2 regions of the Arthrobacter sp. SLBN-53 genome follow, and region 1 is predicted to be linked to the other one. Evidence: predicted binding sites of a transcription regulator. Region 1 holds the regulator's gene; the other holds the start of a gene.
The links. The regulator LexA, encoded in region 1, represses DNA repair genes until DNA is damaged. The targets are predictions, from matches to a motif close to TCGAACANNTGTTCGA.
Positions count from the first base shown of each region.

Region 2: FBY28_RS19960 (HNH endonuclease signature motif containing protein) is a predicted target of LexA. The motif match lies at 3,816-3,831, and genes of this name have one in related genera.

Region 1 is NZ_VFNN01000001.1:4,899,360-4,904,409, forward strand. It holds gene FBY28_RS23535 (acyl-CoA dehydrogenase family protein) at 1-656, shown strand, start outside; gene FBY28_RS23540 (LGFP repeat-containing protein) at 774-2,951, shown strand; gene lexA (transcriptional repressor LexA) at 2,982-3,656, opposite strand; gene FBY28_RS23550 (organic hydroperoxide resistance protein) at 3,764-4,186, opposite strand; gene FBY28_RS23555 (MarR family winged helix-turn-helix transcriptional regulator) at 4,215-4,646, opposite strand; gene FBY28_RS23560 (LysM peptidoglycan-binding domain-containing protein) at 4,842-5,050, shown strand, end outside.
Region 2 is NZ_VFNN01000001.1:4,157,182-4,162,231, reverse strand. It holds gene amaB (L-piperidine-6-carboxylate dehydrogenase) at 1-269, shown strand, start outside; gene htpG (molecular chaperone HtpG) at 294-2,267, shown strand; gene FBY28_RS19960 (HNH endonuclease signature motif containing protein) at 2,345-3,664, opposite strand; gene FBY28_RS19955 (SDR family oxidoreductase) at 3,914-4,729, shown strand; gene FBY28_RS19950 (PPOX class F420-dependent oxidoreductase) at 4,749-5,050, shown strand, end outside.

The DNA of each region.
Region 1 (5,050 bases):
ACGCGGACCTGGTGATCGTGGTGGCCTGCACCGACCCCGACAAGGGTGCACAGGGTTTCTCGCTGCTCGTCGTCGAGCGCGGTATGGAGGGGTTCGAACGGGGCAGGCACCTGGACAAGATCGGTCTGGAGGCCCAGGACACCGCCGAGCTGTCGTTCACCGATGTGCGGGTTCCGGTCGAGAACCTCCTCGGCCAGGAGGGCATGGGCTTCCTCTACCTGATGCAGAACCTGCCCCAGGAGCGCATCAGCATCGCGGTGATGGCCGCCGCGGCGATGGAGTCAGCGCTGGAGGAGACCCTGCAGTACACCAAGGAACGCAAGGCCTTCGGCAAGCCGATCGGTAGCTTCCAGAACAGCCGTTTCCTGCTTGCCGAGCTGGCCACCGAGGCCACCGCGATCCGGGTCATGGTCGACGAGTTCATCAAGCTGCACCTCGAAGGGAAGCTGACCGTCGAGCAGGCCGCGATGGCCAAATGGTTCAGCACCGAAGCTCAGGTGCGTCTGGTGGACCGGTGCCTGCAACTGCACGGCGGCTACGGCTACATGCGCGAATACCCGATCGCCCGGGCGTTCCTGGACTCCCGGATCCAGACGATTTACGGCGGCACCACCGAAATCATGAAGGAGATCATCGGTCGCAGTCTGGGGGTCTAGCAGGTCCGACACGCCGTCGCCGCAGGTGGCGATATCCCACGAGTTCGCCGACAACTGTCGCAGAGTTGACGAACACGATACTTTCGTGGGGTTTTGCACGACTTCCGGGAGGACCGAATGACCAGGCAGCGAACCCGACTCGGCAGCTTTGCCGGACGGGCGGCAGCAGTGCTGGTAAGTGCCGGGCTGATGGCCGCGACGGTGCTGCTGGCACCGCAGGCGTCGGCGACGCCGGAAGGCGATGCCGATGCGGCAATCACCGTCGCGTGGGAGACCGCCGGCGGCGGTGCGGAGGGGCCACTCGGTCCCAAGGACGGCGGCGTGTACCCGGCCGGCCCGGGCTTCGGCCAGAACTTCGCCGGCGGCAAGATCTTCTTCACCCCGCAGACCGGCGCGCACATCATGTCCGGCGCCATCCTGGAGAAGTACGAATCCCAGGGTGGTCCGACCGGTGACCTGGGATTCCCGACCATCGACGAGGGGCCCGGACGGGCGGCCGACAGCCGCAACGTGACATTCAACGCGCCCGACAACCCGGTGATCTTCTGGACCCCCAGCACCGGTGCGCGGGTGGTGCGCGGTGCCATCAACAGCGCCTGGGACGCCCTTGGCGGATCGGCGGGCGTGCTCGGTGTGCCTGCCGATGACGAGACCATCGACGGTGACGTCGTCTCACAGAAGTTCACCGGCGGCCAGATCTCGTGGGATCGCAAGACGCGCGCCTTCACCACCACGCCACCAGAGCTGGCCGCCCAACTCGGGGCGGTACAGGTGCCCTCGGACGCGGCATCGGCCATCGCCGCGGCACGTCGGGCCGCCGGCGGCGAACTGGGGCCGCTCGGTGCCGAAGACGGGGCCCAGTATGCGATCGGCGCCGACGGCGTCGGCCAGAACTATGCCGGCGGCAAGATCTTCTACAGCCCGCAGACCGGTGCCAACGTGGTGACCGGGCAGATCCTGGCCAAGTACGAGAGTGTCGGTGGGCCGACCGGGGATCTCGGGTTCCCCACCGCCAGCGAGGCGGATGGCGGGCTGGCTCCGCAGAGCGCGGTGGTGCCCTTCGCCGCCGAGGACAAGCCGGTCATCTTCTGGACCCCCGACTTCGGTGCGGTGATCGTCCGTGGGGCCATGAATGCCGCCTGGGAGAAGTTGGGTGGCGCGACCGGCGAACTCGGCGCACCCAAGAGCGATCAGACCGACAACGGCGGCGTGATCAACCAACAGTTCAACGGTGGATCCATCTCGTGGGACAAGGCGGCCAACCGGTTCAGCACGGAGCCCGCGGGCTTGCAGTCGCAGCTGGCGGGCCTGCAGGTTCCCGGGGCTGATTCCCCGCAAGCGCCGGCCGATGGCCCGCAGGCGAACGGCGGCGGCGACAGCGGCGACAAGTGGTACACCTGGCGCTGGTGGTGGCTGCTGGGCCTCATCCCGGTGGTGGGTCTGATCGCCGTGATCGCCGTGGCGGTCTTGCGCAACCGGCGGTCCGGTGACGAGGACCGGTTCGACGACGACCTCGACGACGATCCGTATGACCGTGATGACCGTGGCTACTACGGCTATGGCCAGAACGATCACCAAGACGATTACCAAGACGATCACCAAAACGATGACCGGGCCGAGGATCGCGACAGCGGCTATGGTCCGCCGCCGCAGGATCCGTGGGCATCACTGTCGCCGGTCGGGTCAGCGGGCTCCTTCACGGTCGATCCGATCGACACCGGTGCCGGCCACGACCCCCGGGCCGGCGATGATGCGGATGCCGATGGCCTCGGCGTCGACCCGTTCGCCGATCGTGGTGCCGACACCGACCGGCCGGAAGAACTGCTGCGGTTCGACGACGACGAAGATGACGTCGACACCGCCCCGACCCGGATCGAGACGCCCACACCGCAGCCGGTTGAGTCCGTCTTCGCCGAGTCTGATTTCGCCGACTCGGATTATGCGGCGTCTGATTTCGCCGACTCGGATTATGCGGACTCGGACTTCGGTGCCCGTGTTGTCGGTGCACCGGTGCTCGAACCCGAGCCGGACCTGACCGCCCCGGAACCCGAGGTGACGGGCGGACGTCACGCTGCCGCCGGCGGGGACGATGATGACGATGACGCCGGTTGGACCTCGATGCGACTGGCGACCACCGATCGCTACCGCGCCCCGGAGGGTTACCCCATCAAGGCCGATACCAAGACCGGTCTCTACTGGGCGCCCGGTAGCCGCGGTTACCGCGATACCGAGGCCGAGATCTGGTTCTCCAGTGAGGAATTCGCGCGCGCGAACGGATTCATCCGCGCCGATTGATCAGACGCCGACCGGTCAGACGCCGACCGATCACACCTTGCGGATCACGGTGACGACCTTGCCGAGCACCACGGCGTCGTTACCGTCGATGGGTTCGAACGCCGGGTTGTGCGGCATCAGCCACACCTGACCCTTGGTCCGCTTGAAGGTCTTGACCGTGGCTTCGCCGTCGATCATGGCCGCGACGATATCGCCGTTGTCGGCGACGTTCTGCTGGCGCACGACCACCCAGTCGCCGTCGCAGATGGCCGCGTCGACCATGGATTCGCCGACCACCTTCAGCAGGAACAGCGATCCCTCGCCGACCAGCTCCTTGGGCAGCGGGAACACATCCTCCACGGCCTCCTCGGCCAGGATCGGCCCACCCGCCGCGATTCTGCCGAGCACCGGGACGAAGGTCGGTTCCGGTAGCGCATCGGAGCCCGCGACGTCGGTGGCCACGATCGGGGTGATCACCTCGTCGGCACCGCGCACGTCGACCGCGCGGGGGCGGTTGGGATCGCGCCGCAGATAGCCCTTGCGCTCCAGGGTGCGCAGCTGGTGGGCGACCGAGGACGTGGAGGTCAACCCCACCGCGTCCCCGATCTCCCGGATGCTCGGTGGGTAACCGCGGGTGGTCACCGACGAGCGGATGACCTCCAGGATGGTGCGCTGACGCTCGGTCAGGCTGGAGCGTGCCTCAGGGGTGTCGCTGCTGTCGCTCATGTCGCCGAATGTAGTCGCAGCCGCCCCGATAATCAAACATGTGTTCGAGGCGTGTCGCGGCCCGACAGGGCGTGTCTGCGGCGTCATTGCGGCGCGATCAGCCGAGCTCACTCATCGGTCACGGTCAGGGTCACCTCGATGTTGCCACGGGTGGCGTTGGAGTAGGGGCACACCCGGTGTGCGGCCTCGGCGAGCTCGGTGGCGGTGTCATGGTTCACATTGGGCAGCACGATCTCCAGCTCGACGGCAAGACCGAACGCGCCGTCCTCGGCGGCCCCCAGTGTCACCCGGGCGCCGACGGCGGAGTCGGTGACATCGGCCTTGTGTTCGCGGGCGACCAGTCGGAGTGCGGAGTGGAAGCACGCCGCGTAACCGACGGCGAACAGTTGCTCGGGATTGGTGCCGGTGCCGGAACCGCCCATCTCCTTGGGCATACTCAGTGCGACATCGACTTTCCCGTCGGAGGTGCGGCCGTGTCCGTCACGTCCCTCGCCGGTGGCCAGGGCCTCGGCGGTGTAAAGCTTCTTCATCGGTGGGTGTTCCTTTCGTCGTTTTCGGTCAGTGCGGTGAGCTGAGCTGGTCGACAAGTCCGCGGAGGGCGTCGCGTAGCGCGCCGACCTCCTCGGGTCGGGCATCGGTGGCGGCCAGCAGGCGCTGTGGAATGCAGGCGGCACGTTCTTCGAGGGCGCGCCCGGCGGGGGTGAGTGCGACCTCGACGCGACGTTCGTCGGCGGTCGCGCGGTGACGCACCACCAGGCCGGTGCTCTCCAGGCGTTTGATCAACGGTGAGAGGGTGCCGGAGTCCAGGTGCAGCCGCCGGCCCAGGTTTCCGACGGTGCTGGGGTCGTCCTCCCAGAGGGCCAGTAGGACGAGGTACTGGGGGTAGGTGATGCCCAGTTCCGCCAGGAGCGGCCGATAGGCCGCGGTCATCAGGCGCGAAGCCGAGTACAGCGCGAAGCACAGCTGTTCGTCGAGGCGTCCGGCGGTCATGACCACAACTGTAGCGGTCAATTCAATTGTGGGCAATTGAATTGAGCTGAGTTCCGTCCGCGGATTCGCGACCGTCCGCTTGTCGGTGGGTGTCGATATCGTTCGCTAACAGTTCGATCACGTGTTCTATCGTTCGAACAGATGATCGACTACAGTTCGAACAAAGAAGCGAACACACCTCAAGGAGGCAGGCACATGACGATTCTGGAAGCACGTAGCGATGTGCGTGAGCGCCGGACGTCCGGCGCCACCCGGCGGCAGGAAGTTCTGCGGCGCACCCCGTCGGAGGCCGAGGTGTGGCCCTTGCCTCGCGATGTCGTGGTGCGGCGGCGTCGGCGGCCGCAGGATCGTCGTCCCGGCGGTGCGCCGATCGGTCATCGCGGCACGGGGGTGCTGATGTCGCG
Region 2 (5,050 bases), 740 kb from region 1:
TACCGCAGGGTCTCTCGTCGGCGATCTTCACCACCGACATCCGCGAGGCGGAGCGGTTCATGGCCGCCGACGGCTCCGACTGCGGCATCGCGAACGTCAACATCGGGACCTCGGGCGCGGAGATCGGTGGCGCATTCGGTGGCGAGAAGGAGACCGGCGGTGGGCGCGAGTCCGGCTCGGATTCGTGGAAGGCCTACATGCGCCGAGCGACCAACACCGTCAACTACTCCTCCGAGCTCCCCCTTGCCCAGGGGGTCCGGTTCGGCTGAGTCGGCGGGTTTTAGTATGACCGCGTGAGCGAGCAGGTCGAACAGAGAGAATTCCAGGCAGAGGCGCGTCAGCTGCTTCAGCTGATGGTGCACTCCATCTACTCGAACAAGGACTCGTTCCTGCGGGAACTGGTGTCCAATGCCTCCGACGCGCTGGACAAGCTGCGGCTGGCGTCCTACCAGGACAAGGACCTGGATGTCGATACGTCGGATCTGCACATCGACATCGATCCGGATGCCGCCGCCAGGACGCTGACCATCCGCGACAACGGCATCGGCATGTCGCGCGACGAGGTCGTCGACCTGATCGGCACCCTGGCCAAGTCCGGCACGGGCGAGCTGCGCCGCAAGTTGAGCGAGGCGAAGCAGGCCGGCGACGCCGCGGGCGGGCGAAGCGGAGCGGGTGACGTCGCGGGCGGGCGAAGCGGGGCGGGTGACGTCGACGGTCTCATCGGTCAGTTCGGCATCGGGTTCTATTCGACGTTCATGGTCGCCGACAAGGTCGACCTGGTGACCCGTAAGGCCGGCGAAAGCACCGCAACGCGTTGGGAGTCCAGCGGGGACGGCACGTACACCATCGCGACCGTCGATGACGCCCCGCAGGGCACTTCGGTCACGTTGCACCTCAAGCCCGAGGACGCCGACGACGAACTGCATGACTACACCGCACCGTGGAAGATCAGGCAGCTGGTCAAGAAATACTCCGACTTCATCTCGTGGCCGATCCGGATGGAGGTCGAGAAGACCGTCCCGGCACCCGAGGGCGCCGAAGAGGGCACCCCGCCGACGGTCACCACCGAGATCGAGACCATCAACTCCCGCGTCGCACTCTGGGCCAAGTCCAAGAGCGAGGTGTCCGACGAGGAGTACAAGGAGTTCTACCGGCATATCGCGCACGCGTGGGATGAGCCCCTCGACGTCATCGCGATGAAGGCCGAAGGAACCTTCGAGTATCAGGCGTTGTTGTTCATCCCGTCGCAGGCGCCGTTCGATCTGTTCAACCGCGACGGCAACACCGGCGTGCAGTTGTACGTCAAGCGCGTCTTCATCATGGGCGACTGTGACGAGCTGATGCCGGAGTATCTGCGCTTCGTCAAGGGTGTCGTCGACGCCCAGGACATGTCGCTCAACGTGTCCCGCGAGATCCTGCAGCAGGACCGCCAGATCAAGGTGATCCGCCGGAGCCTCACCAAGAAGGTGCTGTCGGCGATCAAGGACCTTCAGGCCAACCGTCCCGACGACTATGCGACGTTCTGGACGCAGTTCGGGCGCGCCTTCAAGGAGGGGTTGCTCTCCGACACCGATAACCGCGACACCCTGCTGGCGCTGTCGTCGTTCGCCTCGACGCACTCCGAGGACGCCCCCACCACGCTGGCCGACTACGTGGGTCGGATGAAGGACGACCAGGAACAGATCTTCTACGCCACTGGCGAGTCCCGGCAGCTGCTCGAACGCTCCCCGCACCTGGAGGCGTTCAAGGCAAAAGGCTACGAGGTGTTGCTGCTCACCGACCCGGTCGACGAGGTGTGGGTCGAGTCGGTGCCCGAATTCGACGGCAAGGCGCTGCAGTCCGTAGCCAAGGGTGAGGTGGACCTCGGCGGTGACGAGGCCGACAAGCCCGAGACCGGTGGTTTCGCCGAGTTGCTCAGCTGGCTGCAGGAGACCCTCGACGAGCACGTCAAGGAGGTGCGATTGTCGACGCGTTTGACCTCGTCGCCGGCGTGCCTGATCACCGACACCTTCGGCATCACCCCGCAGCTGGCGCGGATGTACCGGGCGTCCGGACAAGATGTGCCGGTCGGCAAGCGCATCCTGGAACTCAACCCCGAGCACGCCTTGGTGACGGGCTTGCGGGACGGCTTGGCCTCGGGCGCCGAGGGGCTCAGCGATGCCGCCGAGTTGCTCTACGGCACAGCACTACTCGCCGAGGGAGGATCGCTCGACGATCCCGCCCGCTTCGCCGCCATCCTGGCCGACCGATTGGCCAAGACTTTCTAGCGGGCCTCACGGCCGTTTCGCTGTGTAGTTGTCAAGGTGCGCTGCAGCTTTGGGGCCTCGGCGTTGGGGCGTTGGGGTTATGCGGCGGTGGGTAGGTCGGTCATGGTGCGTCGGGTGTGGGAGCGCAGATGCTCCGGTTCGGTCCCGCCGGGTGTGTGGGGTGGGATGAACCAGGGGTGGCGGTCTGGGCCGAGGTAGACCTGCCAGCCACCGTGATGGATCAGGCTGTGGTGCAGTCGGCACAGCAGCACCCCGTTGTCCACACTGGTTATGCCCCCGGCGCTCCAGGGTTGGATGTGGTGGGCATCGCACCAGGACACCGGCCGCCCGCACCCGGGATGGGCACACCCACCATCGCGGACGGCCAGCGCTTTACGGATCGCCGGGGTGAACAGCCTTTCCGCGCGCCCGACATCCAACGGCACCCCGGCGTGGTCGACGATCACCGAGGTCAACGTGGCATCACAGCCGATCAGCTCCGCGGTCGCCGCGGAGACCGGTCCACCGAACCCCAACCGATCCACCTCCTCCCCGCTCACACCTGGGGCCACCGGTCGGATCAGGGTGACGTGCGGGAGCACCCCACCGGACATCGGACGCCCCGACTGCGGCAAATAGGTACGCAGCACCTGCCCCAACGCCTCCGCCCGCCGGGCAGCAATGGACCGGGGGTCCGGGGATCCGTCGGGTAGCGGGACCGGTCGGCACAACGGATCCAACGCCGCACACAACTCTTCCCCGGTCGTCACGTCCAGGTCGAGGGTGGCCTCGAACCGGCCCTCAGCGTTCTGCACCAACGTCATCCCATTGAGGGCGGTGTCCTCGGCGACCGGCACCACCCGGTCGGCAGGTGCAAGACTCGCACCGCGGTCGATGGCGATCGCCCGGGCCTTGGCCGCCACCTCCGCCGGGGAGGCCTGCACCATCAACGCGCGCACCACCGCCGCCCGATCGTCCTCGGACATTGGTGCTCGCGACTCCACGTGCGCGACACCCTTGCCGACGGCGTCGGCGAACTCGATACCGACACCACCCAACCGCTGCGCCGAAACCAATGCAGGCAGCACAGCTGCCATCCGCCCCACCCGCACCGCCCGGGCCGCCGCCCCCGGCGCCATCCCCAACAGGCGCAGCAGATCAGCCCCGGTGCGCAGGTGCCGCCGCCCCGGCACACCGGCCCGTTCGGCTGCCACCACCGCCGAGGAGATGACCAAGTCCAACAGATTGCGCGCCGACACCGCCGCAGCCAACACACCCAACAGGACCTCGTCATCGACCATCGGCCGCGGACACTGCACCAACCGACCGACACCCGGCCCCACATCAACCTCCGGTGACACCGGCGCGAGATCGTCGATCAGAGCGTCGACAAACGCATCAAGACAGCTGGCGTCCATAACGGATACCGACTTCCCCCACAGCGCCCACCAAGGGCACCATCCCACAGGCACAGCCCGCACGATCCCGGACAGGGACCGTCGAACCTCGCGGCGACCGGAGTCGCGGTCTGCGGCTCACCAAATCCGAAGATCGGGAACCACGGCGCATTCGAACTTACGTTCGACGCTACGCCGAATCCGTACCCTCCGCAAGGGTTCTCTCCGGGACGGCACACTCGACGGAAAGCGCACTGGTAGACACGACTCATGCAGATCGAAGACAGCGTCGTCGTCATCACCGGAGCGGGATCGGGTATCGGGAAGGCACTCGCCGCGGCGTTCACCGCCGCGGGCGCCTCCGTGGTGGCCGGTGATATCGACGCGCAGGCGGCCGCCGCGGCCGCCATCGAGATCGGCGGCAAGACGATCGGCGTCGGCGCCGACGCCTCGACGGTCGACGGAGTCGCGACACTGCTGGAAACCGCATGCTCGACATTCGGACCCGTCGACATCTTCGTCGCCAACGCGGGCATCATCGGCGCGCCCGAGCTGGGCAGCGACGCCGACTGGGACCGGGTCCTGGACGTCAACCTTCGAGCACATATCCGAGCGGCTGACGCGCTGATCCCGGAATGGACAGCCCGCGGCAGCGGACACTTCGTATCGGTCGCTTCGGCGGCCGGACTGCTCACCCAGATCGGTGCCGCCGGTTACGCCGTCACCAAGCACGCTGCGGTCGGGTTCGCCGAGTGGCTGGCGATCACGCACGGCGATGACGGCATCGGAGTCACCGTCGTCTGCCCGATGGGAGTGGCCACTCCGCTGTTGGACGCGATCGTCGACTCGACCGATGACACCGCCCGGGTGGCCGCGGCTTCCATCACGACCGCGGGCGAAGTGCTCTCGGCCGACGATGTCGCCGCCGCAACCCTGGCCGGGGTACGCGACGGCACATTTCTCGTGCTACCTCACCCCGGCGTGCTGGACATGTACCGGGGCAAGGGCGCCGACTACGACCGCTGGATCGCCGGAATGCGCCGCTACCGACGCGCGCTGCACGAGAACACGCACACAGCAGGCTGACACGAGAGGACGCGACACGATGGCGACATTGGATCCTGAGGTAGCCGATTTCTTGATGACGGGTACCCGCACCGGCATGCTCGGGTACGTCGCGTCGGACGGGCGACCGCTGGTGGCCCCGGTGTGGTTTGTCCTCGACGGTGACGACGTGCTGTTCAACACCGATTCTGGTTCGGCCAAGGCGCGGGCATTCGCGCGCGACCCCAGAGTGGTGCTGTGCGTGGATGATCCGCATCCGCCGTTTTCGTTCGTCCAGATCCAGGGCACGGTCGCTGTGTCCGATGATCTCGACGAGGTCCGGTCGGTCGCCACCCGGGCGGG